Regions from separate parts of the Pyramidobacter sp. YE332 genome, predicted to be linked through region 2. Evidence: predicted binding sites of a transcription regulator. Region 2 holds the regulator's gene; the other holds the start of a gene.
What was found. The regulator HrcA, encoded in region 2, represses chaperone genes, less so after heat shock. The targets are predictions, from matches to a motif close to TTAGCACTCNNTNNNANNGAGTGCTAA.

Region 1 (4,421 bases), 1.1 Mb from region 2:
CTGTGGTTCGGATTGGTCTCCGATGAAACGGTAGAAAACTTTTTGGATGAACGTCCCGGAAGAACGGAGCTGCTTTTGACGGGGCGTTATGCGCCTCGTTGGCTCATTGAACGTGCCGACCTCGTGACCGAAATGAAGCTGATCAAGCACTACTACGACGCCGGGGTCATGGCCCGCGATGGAATCGAGCGTTGAGCTGAGCGTTTGTCTGTGATATCTTGTCTTTAGAATTCTGTACAGGGGCGAGGGAGGAAATTGCGTGAAGGGGCTGGGCGTATCTCCGGGAATTGTCATGGGGCAAGTTTACGTCGACTGGAAGGAACAGCTCGAGATAGAAAAAGACTATGTCGACGACGCCGAAGGGGAAGTGGAGCGTCTGAACCTGGCCGTAGCGACGGCCAGCGAAGAGATCCGACGGCTTTATGGCGACGAGAAGACGGCCGTTGTTGACGGAGACGAAGCGGGCCCCGATTTGTACCGCGTCCATGGCGTGATGCTCGAAGATCCGGAATTTCTCGGTGAGATTCGAGACATGATCGTCGCTCAGAACGTCAACGCCGAATGGGCTGTCAAGACCGTGGCGGAAAAGTTCGCTCAGGTCTTCGAGAATATGGACAACGACTGCCTGAAGGCCCGGGCCGATGACGTCAAAGACGTTTCGGCGCGCGTGTGCCGTCTGCTTCTGCATATCGAAGGCGGTGACCTGCTCAGGGACGAGCGGGAAGGCCTGATCCTTGTCTGCAAAAGCATGGGCACAGCGGAGATCTCGCTGATCCAGAAGAATAATATTGTCGGGTTGATCTGTGAAGAGGGAACGATCGGTTCTCATGCCACCATCATGGCCCGCAATCAGCACAAGCCTGCCGTGGTGGGGCTGAGCGGAGTCGCCGACGACGTATATCGCGGCGATTTTATCATTGTCGACGGCAATAATGGCGATGTTTTTATCAACCCGGACGAGAAAACGATCCGGGAATGTCGCGCGCGACAGGAACGGGAGAGTCTGTTTCAGCAGCGGTTGCGCAGTTTTGTGGGACGGCCGGCTTGCAGCGCCGACGGGGTGCTGTTGAAAGTTTACGGCAACGCGGCTTCCGATGCGGATATCAAGTCGATCGTGGAAGTTGACGGGCACGGCGTCGGACTTTATCGGACGGAATACATTTATCTGACCCGCGCGCATCTGCCGGCGGAAGGGGAACAGTTCTGGGAGTACAAGAAAGCGCTGCTGGCCATGAAGGGCCGTCCGGTGGTCTTCCGCACGCTTGACATCGGCGGCGACAAGATCCCCTCCTATCTGAACATGCCGGAAGAGAAGAACCCGGCGCTCGGCCATCGGGCGATTCGTTATTCGTTGTCGCGCGTGGACATCTTCCGCAGCCAGATCAAGGCCATTCTGCGCGCCAGCGCCTACGGGGACGTTTCCATCCTGCTGCCGCTGATTTCGGCCATTGACGAAGTGCGTTCGGCAAAAGCCGTGATTGATGACGTCAAGGAGGAACTTCGCCGGGAAGGGACGGCCTTCAATCCTCGCACTAAAGTCGGCGTCGTGGTGGAGACGCCTTCGGCCGCCGTCATTTCCGATCTGATCGCGTGCGAATGCGACTTTCTCAGCATCGGCAGCAACGACCTGATCCAATACACCATGGCCGTCGACCGCCTGGCCTCGGCGTTGTCTTATCTTTATTCGCCGTTCTCGCCCTCGGTCCTGCGCCTTGTGCAGACCACCATCAAAAATGGCGCGACGGCGGGCAAGCCCGTCAGTTTGTGCGGAGAAATGGCGGGAGATCCCCTGCTGAGTCCGATCCTTTTCGGCATGGGACTGCGTTCTTTCAGCGTCAACCCTTCCGAGATGCTGCGCACCCAGTGGATCCTTTCGCTGTTGAAAACCGAAGAAATGCGCGCCTGTGCTGATGAAGTGCTGAACTTGGCGACCGCGGGGGAGATCCATCGTTATTGTCGGGAGCATTTCTCGCGCTTCGTGTCCGGGGATCGCGTCCCGACGGAGCAATGATTTTTAAGAGAGCAATCCGCTGTGGTTGCTCTCTTTATTTTATGGACAAGGCCGCGTCGCGATTGTTTTTACATGATTAAGCGAAAGAACAGCATACGGTAGGAAACAGCTGATAAACGAAATTTTATCGCGAAAAATCGCTAAAAGATAAAATATTTTTCTGTGATCACTCTTGAATTTGACCGCCAAAATTGTATCATAACCATTGTTAGCACTCGAAGTGATTAAGTGCTAATAAAAATCACTTCGGAGATTTTTGTCGAACTCAGTATAGGAGGAATAAATAATGCAGTTGAAACCCCTTGCGGATCGTATCGTCGTCAAAGTCGTCAGCGGAGAAGAAAAGACCAAGAGCGGTCTTTATCTGCCGGACACCGCGCAGGAAAAACCTCAGGAAGGCGAAGTCATCGCCGTCGGAACGGGGCGCATTCTCGACAATGGTCAGAAGCTTCCCCTTGAAGTGAAAGTCGGCGACCATATCGTTTTCAGCAAGTATTCCGGCACGGAGATCAAGCTTGACGGCGAGAAGCTCGTGATTTTCAGCGAGCGCGACGTTCTTGCGGTGATCGACTAGTTTTTTTGGACAGACATCATTATTTTTTCAGGAGGAATTCATAAATGGCTAAAATTCTTGCTTTTGGCGAAGAATCCCGTCGTGCGCTCGAGCGCGGCATCAACAAAGTTGCCGATACCGTCGGCGTGACCCTCGGCCCCAAAGGCCGCAACGTCGTGCTGGACAAAAAATTCGGTTCTCCCGCCATCACCAACGACGGCGTGACCATCGCCAAGGAGATCGAGCTTGAAGATCCCTTCGAGAACATGGGCGCTCAGCTTCTCAAGGAAGTCGCTTCCAAGACCAACGACGTGGCCGGCGACGGCACGACCACCGCGACCGTGCTGGCCCGCGAGATGATCAGCGAGGGCATGAAGAACGTGGCTGCCGGCGCCAACGGCATTTACCTGCGCAACGGCATTTCCGTGGCCGTGGACGCTGTGACCGAGCACCTGAAGGCGATGGCTCACCAGGTCAACGGGAAGGACGACATCACCCAGGTCGCTTCGATCTCCGCCAACGACAAGGCCATCGGCGCCATCATCGCCGAAGCCATGGAGAAAGTCGGCCGCGACGGCGTCATCACCGTCGAGGACAGCCAGACCACCGGCACGACGCTGGAGACCGTCGACGGACTTCAGTTCGACAAGGGTTACATCAGCCCCTATATGGTCACCGACCCCGAGCGCATGGAAGCTTCGCTCGAAGACGCCTATGTGCTTATCCACGACGGTAAGATCAGCAACGTCAAAGATCTGCTGCCGATCCTCGAAAAAGTTCTGCAGACCGGCAAGCCTCTGCTGATCATCGCTGAGGACGTGGAAGGCGAAGCTCTGGCGACCCTCGTCGTCAACAAACTGCGCGGCACCATGACCGCCGTGGCCGTCAAGGCCCCCGGCTTCGGCGAGAGACGCAAGGCCATGCTGCAGGATATCGCTGTGGTCACCGGCGGCGAGGTGGTCACTTCCGACCTCGGCGAAAAGCTCGAGAACGTCGAGCTGTCCAAACTTGGCCGCGCCAAGAAGATCCGCATCACCAAAGAAGACACCACCATCGTCGACGGCAGCGGCAACAAGGACGACATCCGTAACCGCGCCGCTCAGATCCGCACCGAGATCGAGAACTCCACTTCCGACTACGACAAGGAAAAGCTCAAGGAGCGCCTTGCCAAGCTGGTCGGCGGCGTAGCCGTCATTCAGGTCGGTTCCGCCACCGAGACCGAGCAGAAGGAACTGAAGCTTCGTATCGACGACGCGCTTTCCGCCACCCGCGCGGCCGTTGAGGAAGGCATCGTGGCCGGCGGCGGTGTGGCTCTCGTCAACTGCGTCGAGGATCTTGAGAAGGAGATCGAGAAGCAGGGACTGAAGGGCGACGTGCGCACGGGCGCCAACATCGTGCTCAACTCGCTGTCTTCGCCTCTGCATCTGATCGCGACCAACGCCGGCCTGCAGGGTGACGTCGTTGTCGCGAAAGTTCGTTCCCTTGAGGAAGGTCATGGCCTTGACGCTTCCAACGGTGAGTATGTCGACCTGATCAAAGCAGGCATCATCGATCCCGTCAAGGTGACCCGCAGCGCTCTCGAGAACGCCGCTTCCATTGCCAAGATGATCCTGACCACCGAAGTCCTTGTGGCTGACAAGCCCGAGGAGAAGAAGGCCGATCCGGCCGGCGGCATGGGCCCCGGCATGGGCGGCATGTACTAGACGGTGTTGTGCTGTTAAAAGCCAAATCGAGAGAAAGAAGAAGCCCGCCGTTGCGGGCTTCTTCTTTCTCTATTATTTCTCTATTATCGAAAACGCGTATGACCGCAGTGGATTGAAAAAGTCCGAAGGCATGGTGCGAAGCCGGCCTTCGGAC
Region 2 (4,421 bases):
ATCCTGCGGCTGGGCGCTTACGACTCGACGCAAAGCTGCGAAGGGGAGATCCTTTTCGCGGGACAGGATCTTCTCAGGCTGCCGGAGGCTGAAATGCGTCGTCTGCGCGGCAGCCGCATTGCCGTGATCTTTCAGGATCCGATGACGTCGCTGAGTCCCGTACATACGGTGGCCCGTCAGATGACGGAGGTGCTGACGCTGCACCGGGACTGTTTGAAAATCGAGGCCCGCCGCCGCTGTGCCGAGCTTCTGGCGCGGACAGGCATCGCCGCGCCGGAGGCGTGCCTGCGCAAGTATCCTTTCGAACTTTCCGGCGGCATGCAGCAGCGCGTGATGATCGCCATGGCGCTGTGCTGCGAGCCCGAGCTGCTCATCGCCGACGAGCCGACGACGGCTCTTGACGCGACGGTGCAGCAGCAGATTCTCGAGCTTTTGGCAGGCCTGAACCGCGAGCTGGGCATGTCGGTGCTCTTTATTTCCCACAATCTGGGAGCGATCGCGCAGCTTTGTCACAGCGTGCACGTTATGTACCTCGGCCAGATTCTCGAAGAAGCTCCTGCCGCCGAGCTCTTTTCGCGCCCGCTCAATCCCTACACGCGCGGGCTTCTGCAGTGCGCGCCCCATCTTGACTCGCGGCGCGGCGGCCCCCTGCCGACGATTGCCGGCACCGTGCCTTCGCCGTATCGGACGCCGGCTGGCTGCCGTTTCTGCACGCGCTGTCCGGAGGCGGACGAGCGCTGCCGCAGCGCCGAACCGCCCATGGTCGAACCGGCGCCGGGGCACCGAGTGAAGTGCTGGAAGTACGCTGCCTCGGAAAGGAACTGCCTATGAACGCCGTCGTGCAGATCAGAAATCTGCGGAAGTCGTATCCGATTTACGGACTCTGGGGCAAATTCCTGCCGCCGCGCGGCTGGCAGAAAGCGCTGGCCGACGTCTCGCTCGATCTGGAGCGCAGCGAGACCTATGGCCTCGTGGGAGAGTCGGGCTGCGGCAAGAGCACGCTGGCGCGCTCGATTTTGGGATTGGTTAAACCCGACGGCGGCGAAGTCCTTTATAAGGGCAGGGATCTGACGCGGCTTTCCGACCGCCAGTTCCGAACGCTGCGGCGCGATCTGCAAATGGTTTTTCAAAACACGCTCTCGTCGCTGAATCCCCGCAAGCGCGTCGGCGAACTGCTCGAAGAGCCGCTGCTTGCGCAGCGTATGGGAAACCGGTCGCAGCGCTGCGAAAAGATTGTTGCGGCGATGCGGGGCGTCGGCCTTTCGGAGGAATATTACTTTCGTTGGCCGCACGAGCTTTCCGGCGGCCAGCTGCAACGGTTGGGCATCGCCCGCGCGCTGATCGTCGAACCTCGCGTTGTGGTGTGCGACGAACCCGTCTCGGCGTTGGACGTTTCCATTCAGGCGCAGGTGCTGAACACGCTGCTGGAACTTCAGCGGCGCATGAAGCTGACCATGCTGTTCATCTCGCACGACATCGGCGTAGTGCGCGTCATGTCTCACCGCATCGGCGTCATGTACGTGGGAACGCTGGTGGAGGAAGCGGCGACGGACGAACTCTTCGCCCGTCCTTTGCATCCCTACACACGCGCGCTTTTCGACTCGGTCCCCGATTACAAGGAAACGGGGCGTTCCCGGCCGGCGCTGCGCGGCGAGCCGCCGCTGCACGATGACGCGTTCCGCGGCTGCGTTTTTCACACGCGTTGTCCTCTGGCCCAAAAACGATGCTTTGCGGAAACGCCGCCGCTGCGCCGCCTCGAAAGCGGGCGGCGCGTCGCCTGCCATCTGGCGGAATGAGCCTCCGCGCCCACATAACGAAAAATCGCCGCCGCGCCGCAGAAGAATCCGCGCGAGGCGGGGCGAAAAGCTTGATGATTCCGGGATCATCAAGCTTTTTTCATGGAAAACATCACGCGCGGATCGCGTTCCATGGAAAGAACGTTCAGGGTATTTCGAGCCCTGCGACCGTGTGTGTTTTGATCATTTGTTTGAACAAATAAAAAATATGTCTGACCAGACTTGACATTAAATCTACTTCCTGCTATTCTCTCATGCGTAATAGATGCATTAGCACTCCTTTTAATTGAGTGCTAATAACATGGAAGGAGGTGCGAGGCCGTGCTTACAGAACGGCAGCTCGAGATAGTTTTCGCCGTGGTGTACGAGTACATCAAGACCGGCGAACCGGTGGGATCGCGCACGATTTCGCGCAAGTTCCTCAAGAGCCACAGCGCGGCGACGATCCGCAACGAAATGTCCGATCTCGAGGAGATGGGCTATTTCACTCAGCCCCACTCGTCGGCGGGACGCCTTCCCACTTCCATGGCCTACCGGGTCTACGTCAATTCGATCCTGCACCGGCCTTCGTCGCCCCCGCCGGAAATCAGCCGTTGGGTGCATCAGGTCGCGGATCAGCTGCAGAGTCTGGACGAGCGTCTGGCCGAAGCGGCCCGCTTTTTGGGACGCTTCACGCGCTGTTTCAGCGTCGCCGCCGTTTCCGCGCTCGAAGGGCTGAAGCTGCGCAAGGCCGATTTCATCCGGCTGGCGCCGGAGATCCTGCTGATCCTGCTGGTGGTGGAAAACGGCGCGGTGCATCACAGCCGCGTGCGCGTTTCCCCCGACGTGACGCAGGAGCAGCTGGAGCAGTTGGCCGCGGTGATCGATCACGCCGCGGGCGGAGTGCCGTGGAACAGCGCGCGCGGCGAGCTGCTCGAGTATCTTTCGAGGGCGATGGCCGAACGCTGGCAGGACGTCGAAGATATCTTTATCGCCATCGACGAGATGATGAGCGGCGACGGCCTGACCCTTTCCACCGGCGGCATGCGCGAAGTTTTCATCTCCGACGGCGGAGAGGCGTCCGACGAGCGGCGGGGCCGCATCCAGGCCATCTCTTCGCTGATGGACACGCGCGAGGATCTGGAAGACTTCATTTCCGATTACGCCGCTTCCGAGGGACTGAAAGTGACCATCGGCGACGAGAACGAGCGCCCCGCCATGCAGAACTGTTCGGTCATGATGTCCACCGCCACCGGCGGCGGGCGCAGGGCCGTAGTGGGGTTGGTGGGACCGCTGCGCATGAATTACGAGAACTCGATCGCGGTGCTGGAGGCCGTCCTGAACGGACTGAACCGTCCCGTGACCGAGAAGGAGGAGCCATGATATGGAAGACGATTTGAAAAAAACGACGGCGGAGAACCCCGCAGCGGAAGAGCGCCCCGAGAACCAGAGCGCGCCCGAGGCGGAAACGCCCGCGGACGAGACGCAGCGGAAAATCGACGAGCTGACGGCGCAGTATCAGCAGATGCGCGAACTCGCCGCCCGCGCGCAGGCCGACGGCATCAACTACCGCAACTGGGCCGAACGCGAGATGAAGCGGCTCAAGGCCTACGGCAGCGAGCGCGCCATTCTCGCCATGCTGCCCGTGTTCGACAACCTTGAACGCGCCCTCGATTCGGCCGAGGCCGATCCCGCCTCGATCAAGGAAGGCGTGCGCATGGTCCGGCAGCAGTTCGCCGACGCGCTCAAAGATCTTGGCGTGACGGAGCTGGATCCCGCGGGCAAACCGTTTTCCCCCGCGGAGCACGACGCCATGGGCATGGTCCCCGTAAGCGACAGATCTCAGGACGGGCTCGTCCACACGGTCGTGCGCAAGGGCTTTCAGATGGCCGAGAAGGTCATCCGTCCGGCGCTGGTCATGGTCGGCCGTTACGCCGAAAACGAGCCGGAAGGGAACGGGGAACCGCAGTAACAGGGGAATAAGCGGGAAAGGCCGCAGCGATATATAAAAACGGAACAAAATTTTTCATGAGGTGATTCATTATGAGCAAAGTCGTAGGTATCGATCTTGGCACCACCAACAGCTGCATCGCCGTGATGGAAGGCGAGAACGTCACGATCATCCCCAACAGCGAAGGCGCGCGCACCACGCCCTCCGTCGTGGCGTTCACCAAGGAAGGCGAGCGCCTCGTCGGGCAGCTTGCCAAACGTCAGGCGATCGTCAACGCCGACAACACCATCATGTCCATCAAGCGCCACATGGGCAGCGATTATACCGTCACCATCGAGGGCAAGAAGTACACGCCCCAGGAGATCAGCGCCATGATCCTGCAGAAGATGAAGCACGACGCCGAGGATTACCTCGGCTCCGAAGTGAAGAAGGCCGTCATCACCGTGCCCGCGTACTTCACCGACGCCCAGCGCCAGGCCACCAAGGACGCCGGCGCCATCGCCGGGCTGGACGTGCTGCGCATCATCAACGAGCCCACGGCCGCGGCGCTGGCTTACGGCGAGAACAAGAGCGGCGACCATAAGATCCTCGTCTTCGATCTCGGCGGCGGCACCTTCGACGTTTCGCTGCTCGACGTCGGCGACGGCGTGTTCGAAGTCCTCGCCACGCGCGGCGACAACCATCTGGGCGGCGAC

Region 1: groES (co-chaperone GroES) is a predicted target of HrcA. The motif match lies at 2,220-2,246, and genes of this name have one in related genera.

Annotation. Positions count from the first base shown of each region.
Region 1 covers NZ_CP133038.1:1,870,472-1,874,892, reverse strand. Annotated here, with positions in the region: gene RAH42_RS08815 (cob(I)yrinic acid a,c-diamide adenosyltransferase) at 1-195, shown strand, start outside; gene ptsP (phosphoenolpyruvate--protein phosphotransferase) at 260-2,011, shown strand; gene groES (co-chaperone GroES) at 2,298-2,585, shown strand; gene groL (chaperonin GroEL) at 2,630-4,267, shown strand; gene RAH42_RS08795 (PBP1A family penicillin-binding protein) at 4,340-4,421, opposite strand, start outside.
Region 2 covers NZ_CP133038.1:750,151-754,571, forward strand. Annotated here, with positions in the region: gene RAH42_RS03500 (ABC transporter ATP-binding protein) at 1-831, shown strand, start outside; gene RAH42_RS03505 (oligopeptide/dipeptide ABC transporter ATP-binding protein) at 828-1,796, shown strand; gene hrcA (heat-inducible transcriptional repressor HrcA) at 2,118-3,158, shown strand; gene RAH42_RS03515 (nucleotide exchange factor GrpE) at 3,160-3,747, shown strand; gene dnaK (molecular chaperone DnaK) at 3,819-4,421, shown strand, end outside.